DNA from 3 places in the Cytobacillus sp. Hz8 genome. Region 1 is predicted to be linked to each of the others. Evidence: riboswitches for the same ligand, from Rfam matches in the RefSeq annotation. Region 1 holds a riboswitch; each other region holds the start of a gene.
The links. A riboswitch is a leader RNA that binds a small molecule or an ion and turns the genes downstream of it on or off. The one in region 1 is predicted to bind thiamine pyrophosphate.
Positions count from the first base shown of each region.

Region 2: it holds a riboswitch for thiamine pyrophosphate, as region 1 does, so the genes downstream of both, thiM (hydroxyethylthiazole kinase) here and thiT (energy-coupled thiamine transporter ThiT) in region 1, are expected to answer to the same signal.
Region 3: it holds a riboswitch for thiamine pyrophosphate, as region 1 does, so the genes downstream of both, ACE38V_RS02480 (ABC transporter substrate-binding protein) here and thiT (energy-coupled thiamine transporter ThiT) in region 1, are expected to answer to the same signal.

Region 1 is NZ_JBHKFI010000006.1:179,421-182,700, forward strand. It holds gene ACE38V_RS10170 (DinB family protein) at 1-410, opposite strand, end outside; gene thiT (energy-coupled thiamine transporter ThiT) at 742-1,341, opposite strand; TPP riboswitch at 1,409-1,512, opposite strand; gene ACE38V_RS10180 (hypothetical protein) at 1,614-1,742, opposite strand; gene ACE38V_RS10185 (hypothetical protein) at 1,988-2,197, shown strand; gene ACE38V_RS10190 (alpha/beta hydrolase family protein) at 2,188-3,006, opposite strand; gene ACE38V_RS10195 (Fur-regulated basic protein FbpA) at 3,011-3,178, opposite strand.
Region 2 is NZ_JBHKFI010000012.1:25,721-29,000, reverse strand. It holds gene thiE (thiamine phosphate synthase) at 1-246, opposite strand, end outside; gene thiD (bifunctional hydroxymethylpyrimidine kinase/phosphomethylpyrimidine kinase) at 233-1,063, opposite strand; gene thiM (hydroxyethylthiazole kinase) at 1,087-1,893, opposite strand; TPP riboswitch at 1,999-2,110, opposite strand; gene fabF (beta-ketoacyl-ACP synthase II) at 2,425-3,280, opposite strand, start outside.
Region 3 is NZ_JBHKFI010000001.1:500,993-504,272, forward strand. It holds gene ACE38V_RS02470 (ABC transporter permease) at 1-394, opposite strand, end outside; gene ACE38V_RS02475 (thiamine-binding protein) at 394-684, opposite strand; gene ACE38V_RS02480 (ABC transporter substrate-binding protein) at 697-1,692, opposite strand; TPP riboswitch at 1,763-1,875, opposite strand; gene ACE38V_RS02485 (nitroreductase family protein) at 2,045-2,677, shown strand; gene ACE38V_RS02490 (thermonuclease family protein) at 2,637-3,280, opposite strand, start outside.

The DNA of each region.
Region 1 (3,280 bases):
TTTAAGTTTAGCTGTCCAAAGGCAGGGTGTGGAATCGCTTTTTGTTTAAGGGACGATTCATCCGCATTACGAACCACTTCTATCAAAGCCTGGCGTGACTTTGATAATTTATTCACGACCTCTTCAAATGAATAAAATCGATCTTTAGGCTCAAGAAAAGACGGAGCCTTTAATTTTTTCTTTCTAATCACAGTTAAATGAACAGGCTTGTCTTCCACAGTAACTAATGAGCCGCCTTCAAGCTGATCTTTTATCGATCTTGTCATGACCCGCTCTAATAAAAATAAATGCATGAAGATCTGAGCTATACTCCAGTCCTCCACTTCCACCTTTACATTAAACTCCTGGTCGGTTAATCCCTGTATGCTAAGCAATAATTCTTCTCTCACATTCTGGATCTTTTCTATCATATACAACCACCTCCAAAATAGCCTTTCGTATAAATGTATGCAGGTTAAATTGATTTTTTCTTAATAAAAAAGAACCAGACTAACATTTATAGGTTTCAGGAAGAAATAATATTTACTCTGTTGTGGTTTGAAAAATGAAATCCAGTAATGTTTTTGCTATATTTCACAGCATTTTTTCCTTGCGCGCAAAAATATTCAATTGGGTACTTGAGGAGTAAACCTATATCATAAAAAAAATAATCTCCCTTGAGACAGTATCAACCAAAGAAAAAACACACGAATACAAAAAAGCCACTTCCCCAAATAATAGAGGAAGTGGCTTTGACTCACTTTATGACGCATGGCGATTAGATGTTTCTATTGGAAGTGCCTTTCTAATAAAAAGTCTTGAAGCAGAAGGAACAAGAATCACAAGGATAATAGAACAAAAAATTGCTGCACCAAGACCTGTTCCACCATTAACAATAAATGAGTACCATACTGGATTCATGCCTTTTGGCGCATATTGACCCCAGTAAATAAAACCAGCAAGAAAATGCCAAAAGTAACGAGCATAGCTGCCGACAAATGTCGCCGCAATCACATAGAGAACGAGGCGCTTTTTATCTTGATTGCGAATCGCATTTTGAATTGGCAGATAAAATAAACCGGCTGCCCCAATACAGGCAAATGCAATAAAATATTCAATAATCAGCTGCAAGGCTGAAAGCGGCTGAACATCCCCAACGGCAATTTGCAGTAATCCCCACAAAAACCCTGATAGAAAGCTAACCTTCACGCCCCAGCGAAAGGCGATGATCAGTATCGGCACCATTGCAAATGAAATGGATACAGCTGGTGTCAATTTAATAGATGGTAATAAATCGAGAATGAGTGCAAACGCTGCGAAAAAGGCTGCTTCAATCATGGCAATCAAGCTCAATTTCTTCATAAAAAATCTCCCCTTTTTGTTTTCAACGAAACCTCAAGGGGAGAATAATCTGCAAAACAAATAAACAAATGCAAACAATCCACATCCCTGCGCTAGCATTATCTAACAGGTTCATAGGGTCTGAACAGTCAAGCCGTTCACTCTCAGCAATTCGCTCCCCTTGTGGTTACGTTATTATGTTAATAAATACATTATATACCAACGCAAATTCATTTAAAAGGATAAATTTTAGGTTTCATGGTTTCAGCCAATCCATAAATAAAAGATCTTAATTACCAATCTTGAGTTTTTTCTAACAATTGATCAATTTCAAAGGTCAACAACATACCGTGAATATTTTCATCTTCTAAATCCATTGTCGACTCTAATAGTTTATCAATATCCGTATTGATTATTTCCATTATTATTTCCCCATCTCTTAAAACAAGTTTTTCAATCTATGATTTCACTTTGATTATAGAAACTATCTGACGATTATATAATATACTTCGAGCTTCTCTATATCTTTTTTGGGGGTTCACTTAATAATGAGGAAAACATCAGGTCAAGAGTTGCGTTTAGTATAAGTCAATATCGATACTAAAACTTCTCATTTGCAAATGATTCCTTTATAATAAAAGAAAAAATGGAAATAGGGGGTCATCTCATGGCTAAATCACAAGCAAAGAAGCTAAGAGCCAAACTGGTTCGAGAAGGGAAAAGAAATCCGGCTGACAACCGCAGTCCTTTTGTTTACACAGATATGCGAACAAGGAAAACTAAAACGAAAAAAGATTATTTATATCAAAAAAAACACAAGAATCATCTAACGGATAACGTAAAAGATGGTTCTTGTGTTTTTTATTGTTATGGTTGAATGTTGCGAAAGGAATTTGTTGCAATCTGTTGCTGCCTAGATAACCATTCTTTTGTAATATGAAGGAGTTCAACAAAATGTCCCCCATCAGAAAAAATATGGTTAGCCCCTTTTATCTCTTTTCTAATAACGGTTCCTTTCTCTCTATTTAAAAAGGATTGCTCGTATTTGGCACAGTAAGTAACAGGAATTTCCTCATCTGCCGTTCCATGAATAAGCAAAACATTTCCACTATATCCCTTTAGCTCAAAAAGGGGATGATATTTCTTCAATGATTGAAAATAGGAGTTTGTAAAATCATATCCTAAATAATTAATTTTATCCTTTGTTTCTAATGAGTCAACGTTCTTTTTCCCAATAATTAGTTCAATATCTTCAAAAGGTTGGCCTACTGCAGACCAAAGAATAAGATTTCTAATATTATTATCATGAATTGCCGTTAATAGCGCAGTTGCGCCGCCCAAGCTATGCCCTAATAGTGTTATATTGTCTTGTTCAATAAATGAAAGCGCACGTGCATATTGAATCACTGCTTGAGTTTGCTCAATCATCCCCGAAAGTCCGATTCCACCGTAAATTCCTGTGCTTTCCCCACATCCTGCATAATCAAAGCGAATTACAATGAACCCATCACGAACTAGCTCGTCTGCAGTCTTGACAAATAATCGATTCACACCAATTCGACTTCCAATAAAGCCATGACAGATAATAATCAGTGGATACCGTAGAAATGGGTTAAAATCATTTGGAAAATCCATCGATGCCATTAATTCTTCTTTTTCCCATTGAACATGAAAATGTTTACTCATTCACTTATTCCCCTTTTTGTATTTGAATAAATTTCTCCTTAAGTTTAATTTCATGATACACACTCTCTAAATCAGACAATGAAAGCTCAAATAGGTGTCGGTTTCCCTTTTTGTAAACACCTGATAGAAGGAGTTCGTGTATCAGCTGATCTTTTCGTTGTAATTCTTCCAACGTCCTTCTTCCTCCTTTATTCCGATTAATCCTATATGTTTAATGATTTAGAAGGTATAAAAAAACCCCTTCTATTGTTTTCGAGAACCATAAGAAGAGGTG
Region 2 (3,280 bases), on a different contig from region 1:
AATATCATCATTCACAATAAATGGAATATGGTGTTCTCGACAGATTTGCTGTAGCTCTTTTGCAAGCTGGTATTTTTTACTTCCCGTGAAAGCTCCAATTCCTTTTTCCCTGTATTGGAAAAAGGTAATTCCTCCTTCAATCGCCGCCTTTAAAACCTCTGCAGGACGATGCTTACAATTAGGACTTCCTAATATCAAATAAACCTTTAATGCCTCTCTTAGCTCAAACTCATCATTTAACCTCATGATTCATTACCACCCTTTGATGATGCTGCTTTTTTCGGTAAGCCCAATGATTCGTTGGACCATGCCCCTGACCAATAAACAGCTGATCCTCAATGGCTGCTTGTATAAAGTCCTTCGCTGTTGCCACTGCTTTATGAACGTTTGCCCCTTTGGCTAACTCTGCCGTAATCGCTGCTGAAAAGGTACAACCTGTGCCATGGGTATTTTTGGTTCGCATTCTTTTACTCGTAAATGTCATGACATCTTGCCCATCAAACAATAGGTCCTCCGCTTTCTCTTGATTTTCTTCATGACCACCTTTTATCACGACATTTTTTGCTCCCAAAGCATGCAGTTTTTTTGCCGCAGTTAATTTTTCTTCATATGTATGGATCGACATATTCGTTAAAACCTCTGCCTCTGGAATGTTAGGAGTAATTACGTATGCAAGTGGCAACAAATATTGCTTTAATGCCGTCACTGCTTCTCGTTGCAGGAGCGATGCCCCTCCTTTTGCGATCATGACCGGGTCGACCACCACTTTCTCCCAATGATATTGCTCTATTTTATTTGAAACGGCTTGAATGATCTCTGCATTAAAGAGCATTCCTGTTTTTAAGGCATCTGTTCCCATGTCCTCTCCAATAGATTCTATTTGCTGATTGACAGCTTCATGGCTTAACGGATAAACGGCTTGAACCCCTAAGGTGTTTTGGGCCGTTACAGCAGTAATAGTACTCATCCCATACACCTCCAGCTCTTGAAAAGTTTTTAAATCGGCTTGAATCCCTGCACCGCCTCCGCTATCTGATCCTGCTATTGTTAATGCTTTCCTCATTATCCGCTCGCCCTTTCCACTAATTAAATCCTTTTATATGAACCAAATTGCTCCACATCTTCAGGAGAAACAAGTGCCAGTTGGTTAATAAATTCAATTTGAAAGCTCCCTGGTCCCTGATTTGCAATCTTTTCTGCAGCCTTTTCAGCAGCAATTCCATAGAAAACTAGTGCCGATAAGGCAGCTAATATGGAATCCTTCTCGACTCCAGAAAACGCCCCAATAACAGAGCTTAAGAGGCATCCCGTTCCTGTCACTTTTGTTAAAAGCGGATGTCCATTAGTCACTAGATAGGTCGTTTCTCCATCTGTTATCACATCCTCTTTTCCTGTTATAACGACAGTTGTTTTCAAGCTTCGTGCTGTCGCCTTAGCCAATCCAACAATATCTCCCTTTTGTTCTCCGGCATCCACACCCTTGATCTCCCAATTTTCTCCATAAACGTGAGCAATCTCTGCAGCATTTCCTCGTAAGATGGTTAGTTTCACTTCACTTATTATTTTTCTTGCCATCTCGGTCCGAAAAGAAGTGGCACCAGCCCCAACTGGATCTAAGATCACCGGAATCCCGCACTCTTTTGCTGCCTTTCCTGCGAGAATCATAGAGTTAACCACCTCTCGATTGAGCGTCCCAATATTCAAAACTACTGAACTAGCTATTTTCGCCATATCCGCTGCTTCTTCTGGAGCATAAGCCATAACAGGAGAAGCCCCAAGGGAAAGTAACCCATTTGCAGTAAAATTTGTAACGACCACATTGGTAATATTATGGACAAGCGGCTTGAGTTCTCGCACCCTTTGCACAATAGATCCTAAATCTTCTCTCTCCATCTCTTCATTCCCTCCAATTTCTTTTCATAAAAAGTGAGATACTCCTTAAAACGCAAAAATGCCAGATCCAATAAGGACCTGGCATTAAATAGTCAAAAATAAGTGATTCCCACTTGGCTACTTTCCTACGCTGGTATTGTCCAGATCAGGTCCAAAGGGTTAAAAAACTTAGCGTTTTTCTCTCAGCCTAATAATATAGGCACCCCTAGTAGATAAAATGTTATTTAATTTATATTTATAATAGTGGAATGATTTGTAGAAGTAAAGGATTTTTGTTTAATTCCATTAAGTATGATTACCCATAAACTATATGAAAGCATAGCTTCCGATATCCATCTTCTCCTCAGAAAACTCATCGTCCATTCCCTTAACAAGGTAGTTGTACCATAAAAGTCAGGATGAACATTTTACTCATTCGTTTTCTATTAAATTAATATATTTCCCATGCAGAGAATATTTTCGTAATTAAACCGAAAATAGTAGTTTCGTTGTATGAAAATAGAGATCTGTTTTTTTGAGAATTTCTTTCATTTATATATACTTTTTCAACACAATAGCTGAATTATGCCCTCCAAAGCCAAAGGAATTGGATAGGCCAATATTTAATGTTGTCTTACGTGCCCCATCTGACACATAATCTAAGTCACACTCTGAATCAGGTTTCTCTAAATTAATAGTTGGTGGAATAACTCCTGTTTCTAAACTCTTAACAAGCGCAATAGCTTCTACTCCACCTGCAGCGCCAAGCATATGGCCAAGCATTGATTTGTTGGCGGTAATGGGGATTTGATAGGCTCTTTCTCCAAATAACTGCTTGATTGCTAAAGTTTCTGAGATATCCCCAACCCCAGTACTTGTTGCATGTGCACTAATGACATCTATCTCATCTGTAGATAAAGCTGCCTTTGCTAATGCCTTTTTCATCGCTGTCAAAGCCCCTCTTCCTTCTGGATGAGAAGCCACCATATTATAAGCATCAGAGCTGGCTCCATATCCAATTACCTCAGCATAAATAGGTGCATTTCTTTTAATAGCATGTTCAAGTGATTCTAACACGAGAATTCCTGCTCCTTCACTCATAACAAAGCCATCCCGACTTTCATCAAATGGCCTACTAGCTGCAGTTGGATTCTCATTTCTTGTTGAAATCGCTTTGACATTTCCAAAGCTCGCTAAAGATATTCTGGTTACAGCCGCTTCAGAACCGCCTGCAATCATAATATCTGCATCATCATTGCGGATTGTATGAAATGCTTCGCCAATTGCTGTATTTCCAATAGAACAAGCTGTCACAGGAGAAAGCGATGGACCAAGGGCACCATATTTGATACTGATTTGAGCAGCTGCCGCGTTTGTAATCATCATGGGAACTAAACTCGGACTGACT
Region 3 (3,280 bases), on a different contig from region 1:
AAAAACATACAAGAGTGATCACAATTAATTTTGGCAATAACCCAAATCCAAACCAAATAATAAGGAGAGGAGCAAGGACAATAATCGGCACATTTTGCGATAATATAAGCAAAGGATAGAAGGCTGATTCAAATGCAGGAATAAGATGAAGCAAGATAGCCGTTAAAAAACCAATCCCTGATCCAATCAATAATCCAAGCAATGATAATTTAATAGTAGACACTAAATGAGGAAGGAAGCTTGTCCAATCATTGATCCCTTCTAGAAATATGGCACTAGGTGATGGAAGCAGCCATCCTGGTACTTTTGCTAACCGAACCGCCAATTCCCAAATAATAAGAATAAGGAGGAGAACCATAAATGGTCTCCATCCTTTTCGAAGTAAACTCTTCATTATCGATATTTCTCCGTTAATTGATCCATTGTAATTCCCTCTGGTTGGTAAAGAATTTTTACTTGAGAAATCACGTTTGGACTTCCGATTTCAATCATACGTTGATTCATCTTCGTAATAATGGTAAAGAGCTGAGATAATTCTCCTTCCATGGTTGTTTCCAAAGGATGAACTTCATAGTTGACTCCTGAATCCTGAATGACTTTAATAGCTTCATCAACATATGGAATGACGTTTTCCCCGTTTTTTGTTTTTGGGATGATTTGAATACTTATAAGTGCATTTGCCATGTCTCTCGCTCCTTATTTTGGTAAAAATTCATTTGTGAAAGCTTTTTCTGAATCAAGCTTTTTCTCTAATAATCCATGATCATACATCCATGTTGCATAATTATCCCAAACCTCCTTGCTTTGATAGCCCCATTCCTTTGCATCATCTTGATATTTCGGAGAAAGCCATTCCTGACTTTTCTTTACAAGGTTTTCATTTAAATCAGGAGCTGCCTTAATTAAGATTTGCGCAGAGTCATCGGGATTCTTGATCGCATACTTATATCCTTTCGCTGCAGCTTTCATAAATGCTTTAACTGTTTCAGGTTTTTCCTTTATCATCTTTTCATTAGAGGTTAAAACAGGAGTGTAGTAATCTAACTTCTTAGAGTAATCTGTTAAATAAATCATGTTCAGTTTTTCGCCGCGAAGCTCTGATTCAATTCCTGTCCATCCATAATAAATCCATGCGAAATCAATATCTCTCTTAACTGCAGTAAAGAAATCGGTGTCCCCTATATTGATAATATCCACTTTCTTTACATCTGCATGTTCTTGTTCCATAAGTGAGGTGATGACGGACTTTTCAATAGGTGAACCCCAGCCACCGTATGTATGTCCTTCAAAATCTTTTGGGCTTTTAATATTTTTGGCAACAGGTGAAGCAAAACCAGATGTATTATGTTGAATGACAGCAGCAATCGATACTAAAGGAACTCCTTGAATCCTCGCTAGTGTAACACCTTCCTGATAACTCACTCCAAATTCAGCTTTACCAGAAGCGACTAATTGATCAGCACCAGCTTCTCCCGGTTGGATAATATCAACATCAAGTCCCTCTTGCTCGAAATATCCTTTAGCCTTTGCTACATAAAGACCTGTATGGTTCGTGTTTGGTGTCCAATCAAGAACGACAGTCACCTTTTTCAGTTCCTTTTTCTTTTCAGCTGATTTGTTTGACTGCTCTTTGCCGGTACATCCGCTTAATAATAGAAGAAGCGAAATGATGGCTAGACCTATTTTTTTCATGATAATCTTCCTTCCGTTAGTAAAAAATAAAAGCACCCAGGCAATGAACCTGGGCGCAAATAAATAAACATAAAATAACTGAATATGTTTCCTACGCTGGTCTCATCCAGATCAGGTTCAAAGGGTCTACATCTTATATGGATGTACTCTCAGCCAGCACAACTGGTTCCCCTAATATTCTTACCTATTCAATTAATTTCTATCTCATTATAGCAGATTTAATCCATTTGACTAGTAAGGATATGAATATTTGAAAGGAAAAGTCATTATTCTTGACGAATGATTATGGAAATAGTAAGATGCAACTGTACTTACTAAAAGTAAGCAGTTGACTAATAGGAGGTAAAAAAACATGACGACAGTAGCAAATAAAACTTTATCAGAAGTAATTAAAGAACGCCATTCTGTTAGAAAATATGATCCAGAGTTTATGATTTCAAAGGAAGAAATTGAAGCAATATTAAAAGAAGCAACACTTGCGCCATCATCCAGTAATCTTCAACCTTGGCGCTTTATCATTTTTCAAGACAAAAATATTAAAAAAGAACTAAAAGCCATTGCCTATAATCAAGAGCAAGTAGAGACATCCTCAGCTGTGATTGCAGTATTGGGGGATAAGGAAATGTATAAAAATGTAGAAAAGATCTATCATAGTGCATTTGAAGCAGGCTTTATGGATGAAGCCAATATGAACCGTTTGATTCAAAGTTCCAATAACACCTACCCAGCAGCTCCTGTTGAAGCACGCATAAATATTGCTTCTTTCGATGCCGGCTTAGTGACCATGCAGCTAACATTGATTGCTAAAGATAGAGGATATGATACAGTCATTATGGGTGGTTTTGACAAGAATCAATTTGTAGAAAAGTACAATGTAAATGAACGCTATTTTCCCATAGTTTTAATTGCTTTAGGAAAAGCTGCTCAAGATCCATTTAAATCAACTAGACTACCACTAGAAGACGTTGTTCTTGAATATAAATAATAATAACAAGGGAAGGCGCGGTATTTGCCTTCCCATTTCTATTTTGGTGCTCTAAAGCCGGCAGCTTCTGCTTCGTTTTTGGTACAAAACCATTTTCTGGTTTTGTTTGCTTATATGACGGAGAATCGGGGGTATGATAAATTTTTTCTCCACGCGAATTAATATTTCCTTTAATCTTGCATTTTTGATTAGGAATTTTTTCCTCGTTTTCTGCCTGTTTCTTTTCCTCAGTACGGTAATTTTCCAATGACCAAATTCCTATTTCTTTTTCTTGAGCCTTTTTTTGAATGGCCTTAAATTCATCGACGTATTTTGTATTTGATGCATATACAACGACTCGAGCTAATCCTTCTTCGAGCAGAGTTTCATTATACATTTTTCCATTGAGATAGACATAGGCTAATAATCTCCCATACTGATCACGTTCACTTACATCAAGCTCTAATTGAACCTGTTGATGTAGTAATGTTTTTTTTGTAAATGCAGATGCCTCTGGTCCAAATGGTTGTACTGGTTTAGTTGGATGCTTTGTCTCAGGAGTATCCACAAGAAGCATCCGAATTCGCTCTTCCTTTCCATTTGCAAGCTTTACATCTATCGTAT